DNA from 2 places in the Mesorhizobium erdmanii genome. Region 2 is predicted to be linked to the other one. Evidence: predicted binding sites of a transcription regulator. Region 2 holds the regulator's gene; the other holds the start of a gene.
What was found. Region 2 encodes PhoB, which activates phosphate uptake and scavenging genes when phosphate is short. Its sites were predicted from a motif close to TGTCATNNANCTGTCAT; they were not measured.

Region 1: EB233_RS04075 (PhoX family protein) is a predicted target of PhoB. The motif match lies at 2,281-2,297, and genes of this name have one in related genera.

Annotation. Positions count from the first base shown of each region.
Region 1 is NZ_CP033361.1:863,081-867,502, forward strand. It holds gene EB233_RS04060 (sensor histidine kinase) at 1-556, shown strand, start outside; gene EB233_RS04065 (response regulator) at 553-1,215, shown strand; gene EB233_RS04070 (hypothetical protein) at 1,414-2,085, opposite strand; gene EB233_RS04075 (PhoX family protein) at 2,358-4,361, shown strand.
Region 2 is NZ_CP033361.1:1,477,590-1,482,011, reverse strand. It holds gene xylF (D-xylose ABC transporter substrate-binding protein) at 1-379, opposite strand, end outside; gene EB233_RS07135 (ROK family protein) at 651-1,892, shown strand; gene phoB (phosphate regulon transcriptional regulator PhoB) at 2,152-2,841, opposite strand; gene phoU (phosphate signaling complex protein PhoU) at 2,963-3,670, opposite strand; gene pstB (phosphate ABC transporter ATP-binding protein PstB) at 3,696-4,422, opposite strand, start outside.

The DNA of each region.
Region 1 (4,422 bases), 610 kb from region 2:
GCTCGTGGCCCTGGCGGCGCTGCGCATGGACAGCCCAGTGTTTTCCGGCGACGGCCAATGGGGCGAAAGCCGCACGACCGAGGTTGCGATGATCCGCAAGACGCTTGAGGATGCGATGCGCGAAATACGCGGCATCTGCACCGGCCTCGTGCTGCCGCAGATAGAGGCGGCCGCCGCAACGGACATATTGCGGCTGGCCGTCGACGAACACGAGCGCCGGACGGGGACGTCGGTGGCGCTCACCCTGCCCAGGCAATTGCCCGAAACCGGCCCTTCCGAGAAGATCAGCATCTATCGATTCGTGCAGGAAGGGCTGAACAATGCCTATCGCCACGGACGGGCCAAGGATCAGGCGGTGCGGGCCGGGATGAAGAATGGCAGGCTTTTTGTCGAAGTGTCGGACGGCGGGCCGGGCTTCGATCCGGCACGGGTCGAGGGGCTGGGGCTCGCCGGCCTCAGGGAGCGGGTCGAAAGCATTGGCGGCCAGTTCGAGACCTTGACCGGAGCGCAAGGCACGCGATTGGTGATCCGTCTGTCGGTTGAGGAACAAGCATGATTGGTGTCATTCGCATCGCTATTGTCGACGATCATCCGCTGTTTCGCGAAGGCGTCACGCGCAGCCTGTCGGAACTCGGCGGCTTCGAGATCGTCGGCGAAGGTGCGACAGCGCAGGATGCCGAACGCATCGCCTCGACGATGCAGCCCGACATACTTCTGCTCGACATCTCCATGCCGGGCGGCGGCCTGGCCGCGGTCACAAGCATCCTTGCCGACCATCCCGCCCAGAAGATCGTGATGCTGACCGTTTCCGAGGCCAATGCCGATGTAACCAAAGCCCTTAACGCAGGGGTGCAAGGCTATATCCTCAAGGGTGTCGGATCGCGCGCGCTTTCCGACATCCTGCACAACGTGGCGGCGGGCGAGAGCTATCTTTCGCCCATGCTGTCGGCGCGGCTGCTTTCCGATCTCCAATCTCCGCAGCCTGCCGACGGCGTGGCGGACCGGCTGCGGCAACTGACCGAACGACAGACGGAAATCCTGCGGCTGGTGGCGGAGGGGCTCAGCAACAAGGAGGTTGCCTTGCGCCTGGAGCTGCAGGAGAAGACAGTCAAGCACCACATGACCGGGGTGCTGTCGAAACTCAATGTGCGAAACCGCACCGAAGCGGCGCTCATGATGCGCGAGTTGCGCGACCGGGACAGGAACCGCTCGTAGAGCGTTTCACCGTTTCGCGGAAACGGCGATCCGCTCTACTCCATGTTCTCAGGCAATCCGGACGGAAAACCGCTCACACTGTTCCTGGAATTGCTCCAGGGAAAGTCAGGCCCGCGCGTGGGCCGGACAAAACGAGGTCACCTCCGCCGGGGGCGGCGGAGGTGACGTGTGAAGCTGGTCATTGCCTGTTGACCAACCTCACAAGGCCTTGAGACGGCTGAAATCGGCCGGCGTGACCCGGCGGTCGATGATCGTGCGACCCAGCGCATCCTTCATCCTGAAACGGCCGTTCTCGATCTTTTCGGTCATGCCATTGGGATGCGTGACGGTGATCTTGCCGCCGTCCAAGCTGACCTTATCACCGGTCGCGGCATTGACATGGCTGGTGCTGGCGCCGCCCTCGCCGGTGCCAGATCCAGAGTCGGTGCCACTGCCGTCACCGCCGTCCGTTCCGGAATTGCCGCCGCTGCCATTGCCGTTGCCGTTGCCGCCACCGCTGTTGCCGCCGTCTCCATTGCCGTTGTTACCGCCGCTGCCGCTGTTGCCACCGCTACCGCCGCTGCCGCTGTTGCCACCGCTACCGCCGCTGCCGCTGTTGCCGCCGCTACCGCTGCTACCGCTGTTGCCACCGCTACCGCTACCGCTGCTGCTGCTGTTGCCGTTACTACCGCCGCCGTTACTGCCGCCGTTGCCGTTGCCGTTGCCGTTGTTGCCACCGCCATTGCCGCCCTTGGCGGCCTGTGCGGCGAGAGCGTCGATTCCGGGGGCGGAGCCGTGCAGGGAAATTCGATAGGGGGCGATGGCCAGCGCCAGGGCAGCCGCCGAAACAAGCGTCAGCCGGCCCCAACGGGCCGTGATCGATCCGTGCATCATGAATCTCCGTCGATTGAGCCGGCGCGCCCACCCCAACGTTGCAACCAGCAACATCGCCGAAAGCTGTAGTGACCGGAAGCGACCTCCGACCGTTGCGTTTGTCCTCCAGGACCTTTGGAAGCACAAGCTTGGACTAAAGTCCGATGTCATGGGTGACGGGCGGCCTCGCCCAGAACATTGGAGCTTGTAAGATGTCACGAAAATGTGATCGACCTGCCGTAAGGGTCCACAGGCAACACGCTCCAGCCACTCCAAAGCCAGAGGCCCTCATGACCGATCATCGCTCCCCCGACGCCCGCTTCCGCACCAGCCAGCTCGAGGAAAATGAAGGACCGGCCATCAACCCCACCGACAACCGAACCATGGGCGAAATCATCGCGGCGCGGTTCTCACGCCGGGGTTTTCTGAAGGGATCGCTCGCCGTCTCGGCGATCGCCGCGACCGTCAGCCCGCTGGCCATGATCGCCGCAGACGATGCCCGCGCCGCGGAAGGCTCTGCCTTCCAGTTCGACGAACTTCAGGCCGGCATCGACGACAAGCACCATGTCGCGCCGGGCTACGACGCCGATGTGCTGTTGCGCTGGGGCGATCCACTGTTCGCCGATTCGCCTGACTTCGACCCGACCAAGCAGTCGGCCGAAGCGCAGGCCAGGCAATTCGGCTACAACAACGACTATGTCGGCTATATCGCGATCGACGGCTCGGCCGAGCACGGCCTGCTGGTGGTCAACCATGAATACACCAACCCGCATTTGATGTTCCCCGGCATCGTTTCGATCGTCGAGAAGGACGGGAAGAAGAAGGCCGAGGTCGCGCCGCTGTCGAAGGAGCAGGTCGATGTGGAGATGGCGGCGCATGGCGGCACCATCGTCGAGATCCGCAAGGATGGTGGCAAATGGCAAGTGGTGCGTGACGGCAAGCTCAACCGCCGCATCACCTCCTCCACCGAAATGATGTTGTCGGGCCCGGTCGCCGGCCATGACCGCGTCAAGACCAAAGCCGATCCGTCCGGCACGAAGGTGTTCGGCACTTTCAACAATTGCGCCGGCGGCGTCACGCCGTGGGGCACTTATGTGATGGCCGAGGAGAACATCCACGGCTATTTCTCCGGCGAGCTGCCGGAAGGCCACGAGGAAGCCGCCAACTACAAGCGCCTCGGCATTCCGGAAGGCGCCTATGAGTGGGGCGCGCATTACGACCGCTTCAACCTCGCCAAGGAACCCAACGAACCCAATCGTTTCGGCTGGATCGTCGAGGTCGACGTCAACGATCCGACCTCGACGCCCAGGAAGCGCACCGCCATGGGCCGCTTCAAGCATGAGGGCGCCGAATCGATCGTCGCCAAGGATGGCCGCGTCGTCTTCTACCTGGGCGACGACGAGCGTTTCGACTATGTCTACAAATTCGTCACCAAGGGCAGCTTCAATGCCAGCGACCGCGCGGCCAACAAGGACCTGCTCGACGAGGGCACGCTGCATGTCGCCAAATTCGCCGAGGACGGCACGGTCGAATGGCTGCCGATCGTCTTCGGCCAGGGGCCGCTGACGGCAGGAAACGGCTTTGCCGGCCAGGCCGACGTGCTGATCGAGACGCGGCGCGCCGCCGATCTGCTCGGTGCCACCAAGATGGACCGGCCCGAGGACATCCAGCCCAACGCCGTCAACGGCAAGGTCTATGTCATGCTGACCAACAATTCGAAGCGCAAGGCCGATCAGGTCGATGCCGCCAACCCGCGCGCCGAAAATGCCTTCGGCCACATTATCGAGATCACCGAGGCCGATGGCGATTTCACTGCCGCCAAGGGCAAGTGGGAAGTGCTGCTGAAATGCGGCGATCCCTCGGTTGCCGATGTCGGCGCCACCTTCTCGACGGCGACGACAGCCAATGGGTGGTTCGGCATGCCCGATAATTGCGCGGTCGATTCGGCGGGTCGCCTGTGGGTCGCCACCGACGGCCAGGGCCCGAAGGCCACCGGCCGCACCGACGGCCTGTGGGCGGTCGACACGGAGGGTGCCGCGCGGGCGACCTCGAAGCTGTTCTTCCGCGTGCCGATCGGCGCCGAAATGTGCGGCCCGCTGTTTGCACCCGACGACCAGACCGCCTTCGTCGCCGTCCAGCATCCGGGCGATGGCGGCGAGGACTGGGACGGTTTTGGCCGCCCGTCCTATTATGAAGACCCGTCGACCCGCTGGCCCGACTTCAAGCCCGACATGCCGGTGCGGCCGTCCGTCGTCGCCATCACCAGGCAGGGCGGCGGCAAGATCGCGGTCTGACGCCAGCGAGGGCTCTCTGCATAAGGGGCCTTGGCAATCCAAGGTCCCTCGTTCTTGCGCG
Region 2 (4,422 bases):
AGGTCAGGTAGAAGACGTCCTTGTTCTCGATCAGGCGGTCATAGCCGACGACCGGAATGCCTTCGTCGAGCGCCTTCTGCACGGCCGGGCCGATGGCCGAGGCGTCCTGTGCCAGGATGATCAGCGAATTGGCGCCCTGCGAAATCAGGCTCTCGACATCGGTAAGCTGCTTGCCGGGATTGGACTGTGCATCGGCCGAAATGTACTTGTCGCCGGCGGCCTCGATCGCCTTTTTCATCGCGGCCTCGTCAGTCTTCCAGCGTTCTTCCTGGAAGTTCGACCACGATACGCCGATGACTTTGTCCTTCGCCTGCGCGACCGACGCAAGCGTCAGCGACATGGCGACACCCGCCAGGATGGCGGCCGTGAATCTTTTCATGATATTCCTCCCTGCGCCGCGTAAGGCGCGACCAAACTGGCCCAAAGGCCGGCACAGAAGCTCTATTTTTTCGAGCCTCAAAAAAAATACTGATGCATCGCCGAAACGCTGTCAACATCGATTCTGATGGATTTTGAGGGGCCTGCAACTTTTTTTCGAGCCCCGCAATAAATAAATGACAGCAGCGGCCGCTTCTGCCAGTATTTGACCTGTTGTCGGCAGTGTTCGAGGGGCAGGAAGAACCGCCGCGACGGGGAGGAAGTGGAAAAGCATGTCGGTCGGAATCCGCCACGACGATCTGCGCCGGCGCAACCGCGCCATGGTGATCGCGGCCGTGCGTCGGGCCGGCCGGCCCTCGCGCACCGAGATCGCCGCGACCACCGGCCTCAGCCATTCGACCATATCGGCAATTTCCTCCGACCTGATCGGCGAAGGCATCCTGGCCGAAGGCAAGCCGAGCGAGGTGGGTTCGCTCAAACGCGGCAGGCCGCAGGTCGGCCTCGGCCTCAATCCGGAGGCCGCGACCGTCATGACCGTGGTGCTTTCGCTGAATTTCCTTTCTGTCGCCGTCATCGACTATGCCGGCCAGGTGATATCGGAGGAACAGCGCCGCCTGGACACGCTGACCATGTCGCGCGAGGCGCTGATCGGCGAATGCACGGCTATCGTACGACGGCGCCTCGCCGATCCCGATATCGACGTGCGCAGCGTCGCCCGCATCGCGCTGGCGATCCAGGGCATCACCGACACCGAGGCCCGGGCCATGCTGTGGTCGCCGATCACGCCGCAGACCGACATCGCCTTCGCCGACATACTCGAAGCCGAGTTCGGCATCCCCGCCACCATGGAAAACGACTGCAACATGATGGCGGTGGCGCTGCGCTGGCGCGACCCCGAGCGCTACCGCGACGACTTCATCGCCATCCTGTTGTCTCACGGCATCGGCATGGGGCTGGTGCTGAAGGGCGAGCTGTTCACCGGCACCCATTCCTCGGGCGGCGAGTTTGGCCACATGATCCATCGGCCCGGCGGCGCGCTCTGCCGCTGCGGACGCCGCGGCTGCGTCGAGGCCTATGCCGGCAACTACGCCATCTGGCGCAATGCCAAGCAGCTCGGCGAGGACACCGAGCCGGTCGACGTCAGCGACGCGGACATGCGGACCCTGGCGGCCACGGCGCGCGAAAGAGCTGGCCCCGAGCGCGAAGCATATCGCAAGGCCGGCGAAGCGCTGGGTTATGGCCTCGGCAGCCTGTTCGCGCTGATCGATCCCGCGCCCGTCGCCATGGTCGGCGTCAGTGCCGCCGCCTTCGACCTGATCGAGCCCGCGCTACGCGAGGCCATCGCCCAGACCGCCGGCGGCCAGCACTCGAAATCGATTTCGTTCGATACTGAACCAAACGAATTGCCGCTTATCCGCGAAGGCTGCGCGATGCGCGCGCTGACCTTCGTCGACCAGGAGATTTTCGCCCCGGGCGTGCAGGGGCGAGCGGGTTCGGGCAAGAACGTGGCGTAGGCCTTGCGAAGGGCATCGCCGCCATTCGAGATTGGCTGCAGCTTCCCGGATGTCATCATCCTTGGGCGAAGCAGGAGCGAAGCTCCGTCGCGAAGACCCAATGATCCATTCCGTTACGTCGACCGAGGGACGCGGCGGTGCAGAATTCTACGCAGTGGCAACACGTCAAAGTCGCGGCATGGATCCTCGGGTCTGCGCGTCCGCTTCGCTCGTGGATGACGAAGCGTTGGGCACCTCGGCCCATCAAAAACGCCAGCAGTCAATCTTCCCTGATCGCATACCCGGCGCCGCGAATGGTGCGGATGACGTCTGGCATACGGCCATTGTTGACAGCCTTGCGCAGGCGGCCCACATGCACGTCCACGGTGCGCTCGTCGATATAGATCGTCTCGCCCCAGACATTGTCGAGCAGTTGGCTGCGGGAGAACACGCGGCCGGGATGGCGCATCATGAATTCGAGCAGGCGGAACTCGGTCGGCCCGAGCCGGATCTCGCTCTTCTTGCGATAGACTCGGTGCGATTCGCGGTCGAGCACGATGTCGCCGACCTTGAGCACGCTGGACAGAACTTCCGGCTTGGCGCGGCGCAGCAGCGCCTTGACCCTGGCCATGAATTCCGGCGTCGAGAACGGCTTGACCAGATAGTCGTCGGCGCCGGTGGAAAGGCCGCGCACGCGATCGCTTTCCTCGCCACGCGCCGTCAACATGATGATCGGAAGCCGCTCGGTCTCGGGCCGCATCCGCAGGCGCCGGCAGAGTTCGATGCCGGACACCGCCGGCACCATCCAGTCGAGCACCAGAAGGTCGGGCACGTTCTCCTGCAGGCGGATTTCGGCTTCGTCGCCGCGCGGCACCACCTCGACCTGATAGCCTTCGGATTCAAGATTGTAGCGGAGCAGCACCCCCAGCGGCTCCTCGTCCTCCACCACCATGATGCGTGGCGCGATCATCGACTGGTCACCTCCAAAGCAATTCCAGGAAAAGTGTGTAGCGGTTTTCCGTCCGGAATTGCGTGAAACAAAGAGATAGAGCGGTTTGGCGTTTCCTCGAAACGATGAGCCGCTCTAGCGTTCAGGCCGCCGGCGCCGACATCGCCGTTTCGTCCTGCTTGGGACGATTGGCGGGCAGCTGCGTGCCGGTCAGCACGTAATATGCGTTCTCGGCGATGTTGGTCACGTGATCGCCGATGCGTTCGAGATTCTTGGCGCAGAACAACAGATGCGTGCAAGCCGTGATGTTGCGCGGATCCTCCATCATGTAGGTCAGCAATTCGCGGAAGACCGAGGTATATTTGACGTCGATGCGCTCATCGTCGGCGCGCAGCTTCGCCAGTGCGGCGGCATCGCGCGCCGCATACTCCTCGATCACGCCCTGCACCTGGATCAGCACCAGCTGCGCCATGGCGTCGATGGAATGCGACAGGTCGCGCGGCGTCGCGCTGAGGCCAACGGTGCCGACGCGCTTGGCGATGTTCTTGGCAAGGTCGCCGATGCGCTCGAGGTCGCCGGCCATGCGGATCGAGCCGACGACATGGCGCAGATCGTCGGCCATCGGCTGGCGCTTGGCGATCAGCGTGATGGCGCGGTCGTCGAGTTCGCGCTGGCGCGCGTCCATGATGGCGTCGTCGGAGACCACGCGCTGTGCGAGAGCATTGTCGGAATTCAGCAGCGCCTTAGTGGCGCCGCCAACCATCGAGCCGGCGAGGTCGCCCATGTCGCTGATCAGCCTGCTGATCTGTCCGAGATCCTCGTCGAAGGCTGCAACCGTGTGTTCGGCCATGATTCTGGTCCTCGTATGCGTGCGATCAGCCGAAGCGGCCGGTGATGTAGTCTTGCGTGCGCTTCTCGCGAGGCGACGTGAAGATCTTCTCGGTCTTGTCGAACTCGACCAGCTCGCCCAGATACATGAAGGCGGTCTGCTTCGAGACGCGCGCCGCCTGCTGCATGTTGTGGGTGACGATGACGATCGTGTAGTCGGCCTGCAGCTCGTCGATCAGTTCCTCGATCTTGGCGGTCGACAGCGGATCGAGTGCCGAGGCCGGCTCGTCGAGCAGGATGACTTCCGGCTTCACCGCCACGGTACGGGCGATGCACAGCCGCTGCTGCTGGCCGCCCGACAGGCTGAGGCCGCTGGCGTTGAGCTTATCCTTGACCTCGGTCCACAGTGCCGCACGCTTCAGCGCCTGCTCGACACGGCCATCCATCTCGGCCTTGCTGATCTTCTCGTAGAGCCTGACGCCAAAAGCGATGTTCTCATAGATCGACATCGGGAACGGTGTCGGCTTCTGGAACACCATTCCGATCTTGGTACGCAGCAGGTTGAGGTCCTGCGAACGATCGAGAACGTTCTGGCCGTCGAGCAGCACCTGGCCTTCGGCCGTCTGCTTGGGATAGAGCTCGTAGATGCGGTTGAAGACGCGCAGCAGCGTCGACTTTCCGCAGCCCGAAGGCCCGATGAAGGCGGTGACGCTGCGCTCGGGCAGCGACAGCGTGATGTCCTTCAGGGCCTTCGACTGGCCATAGTAGAAGTTG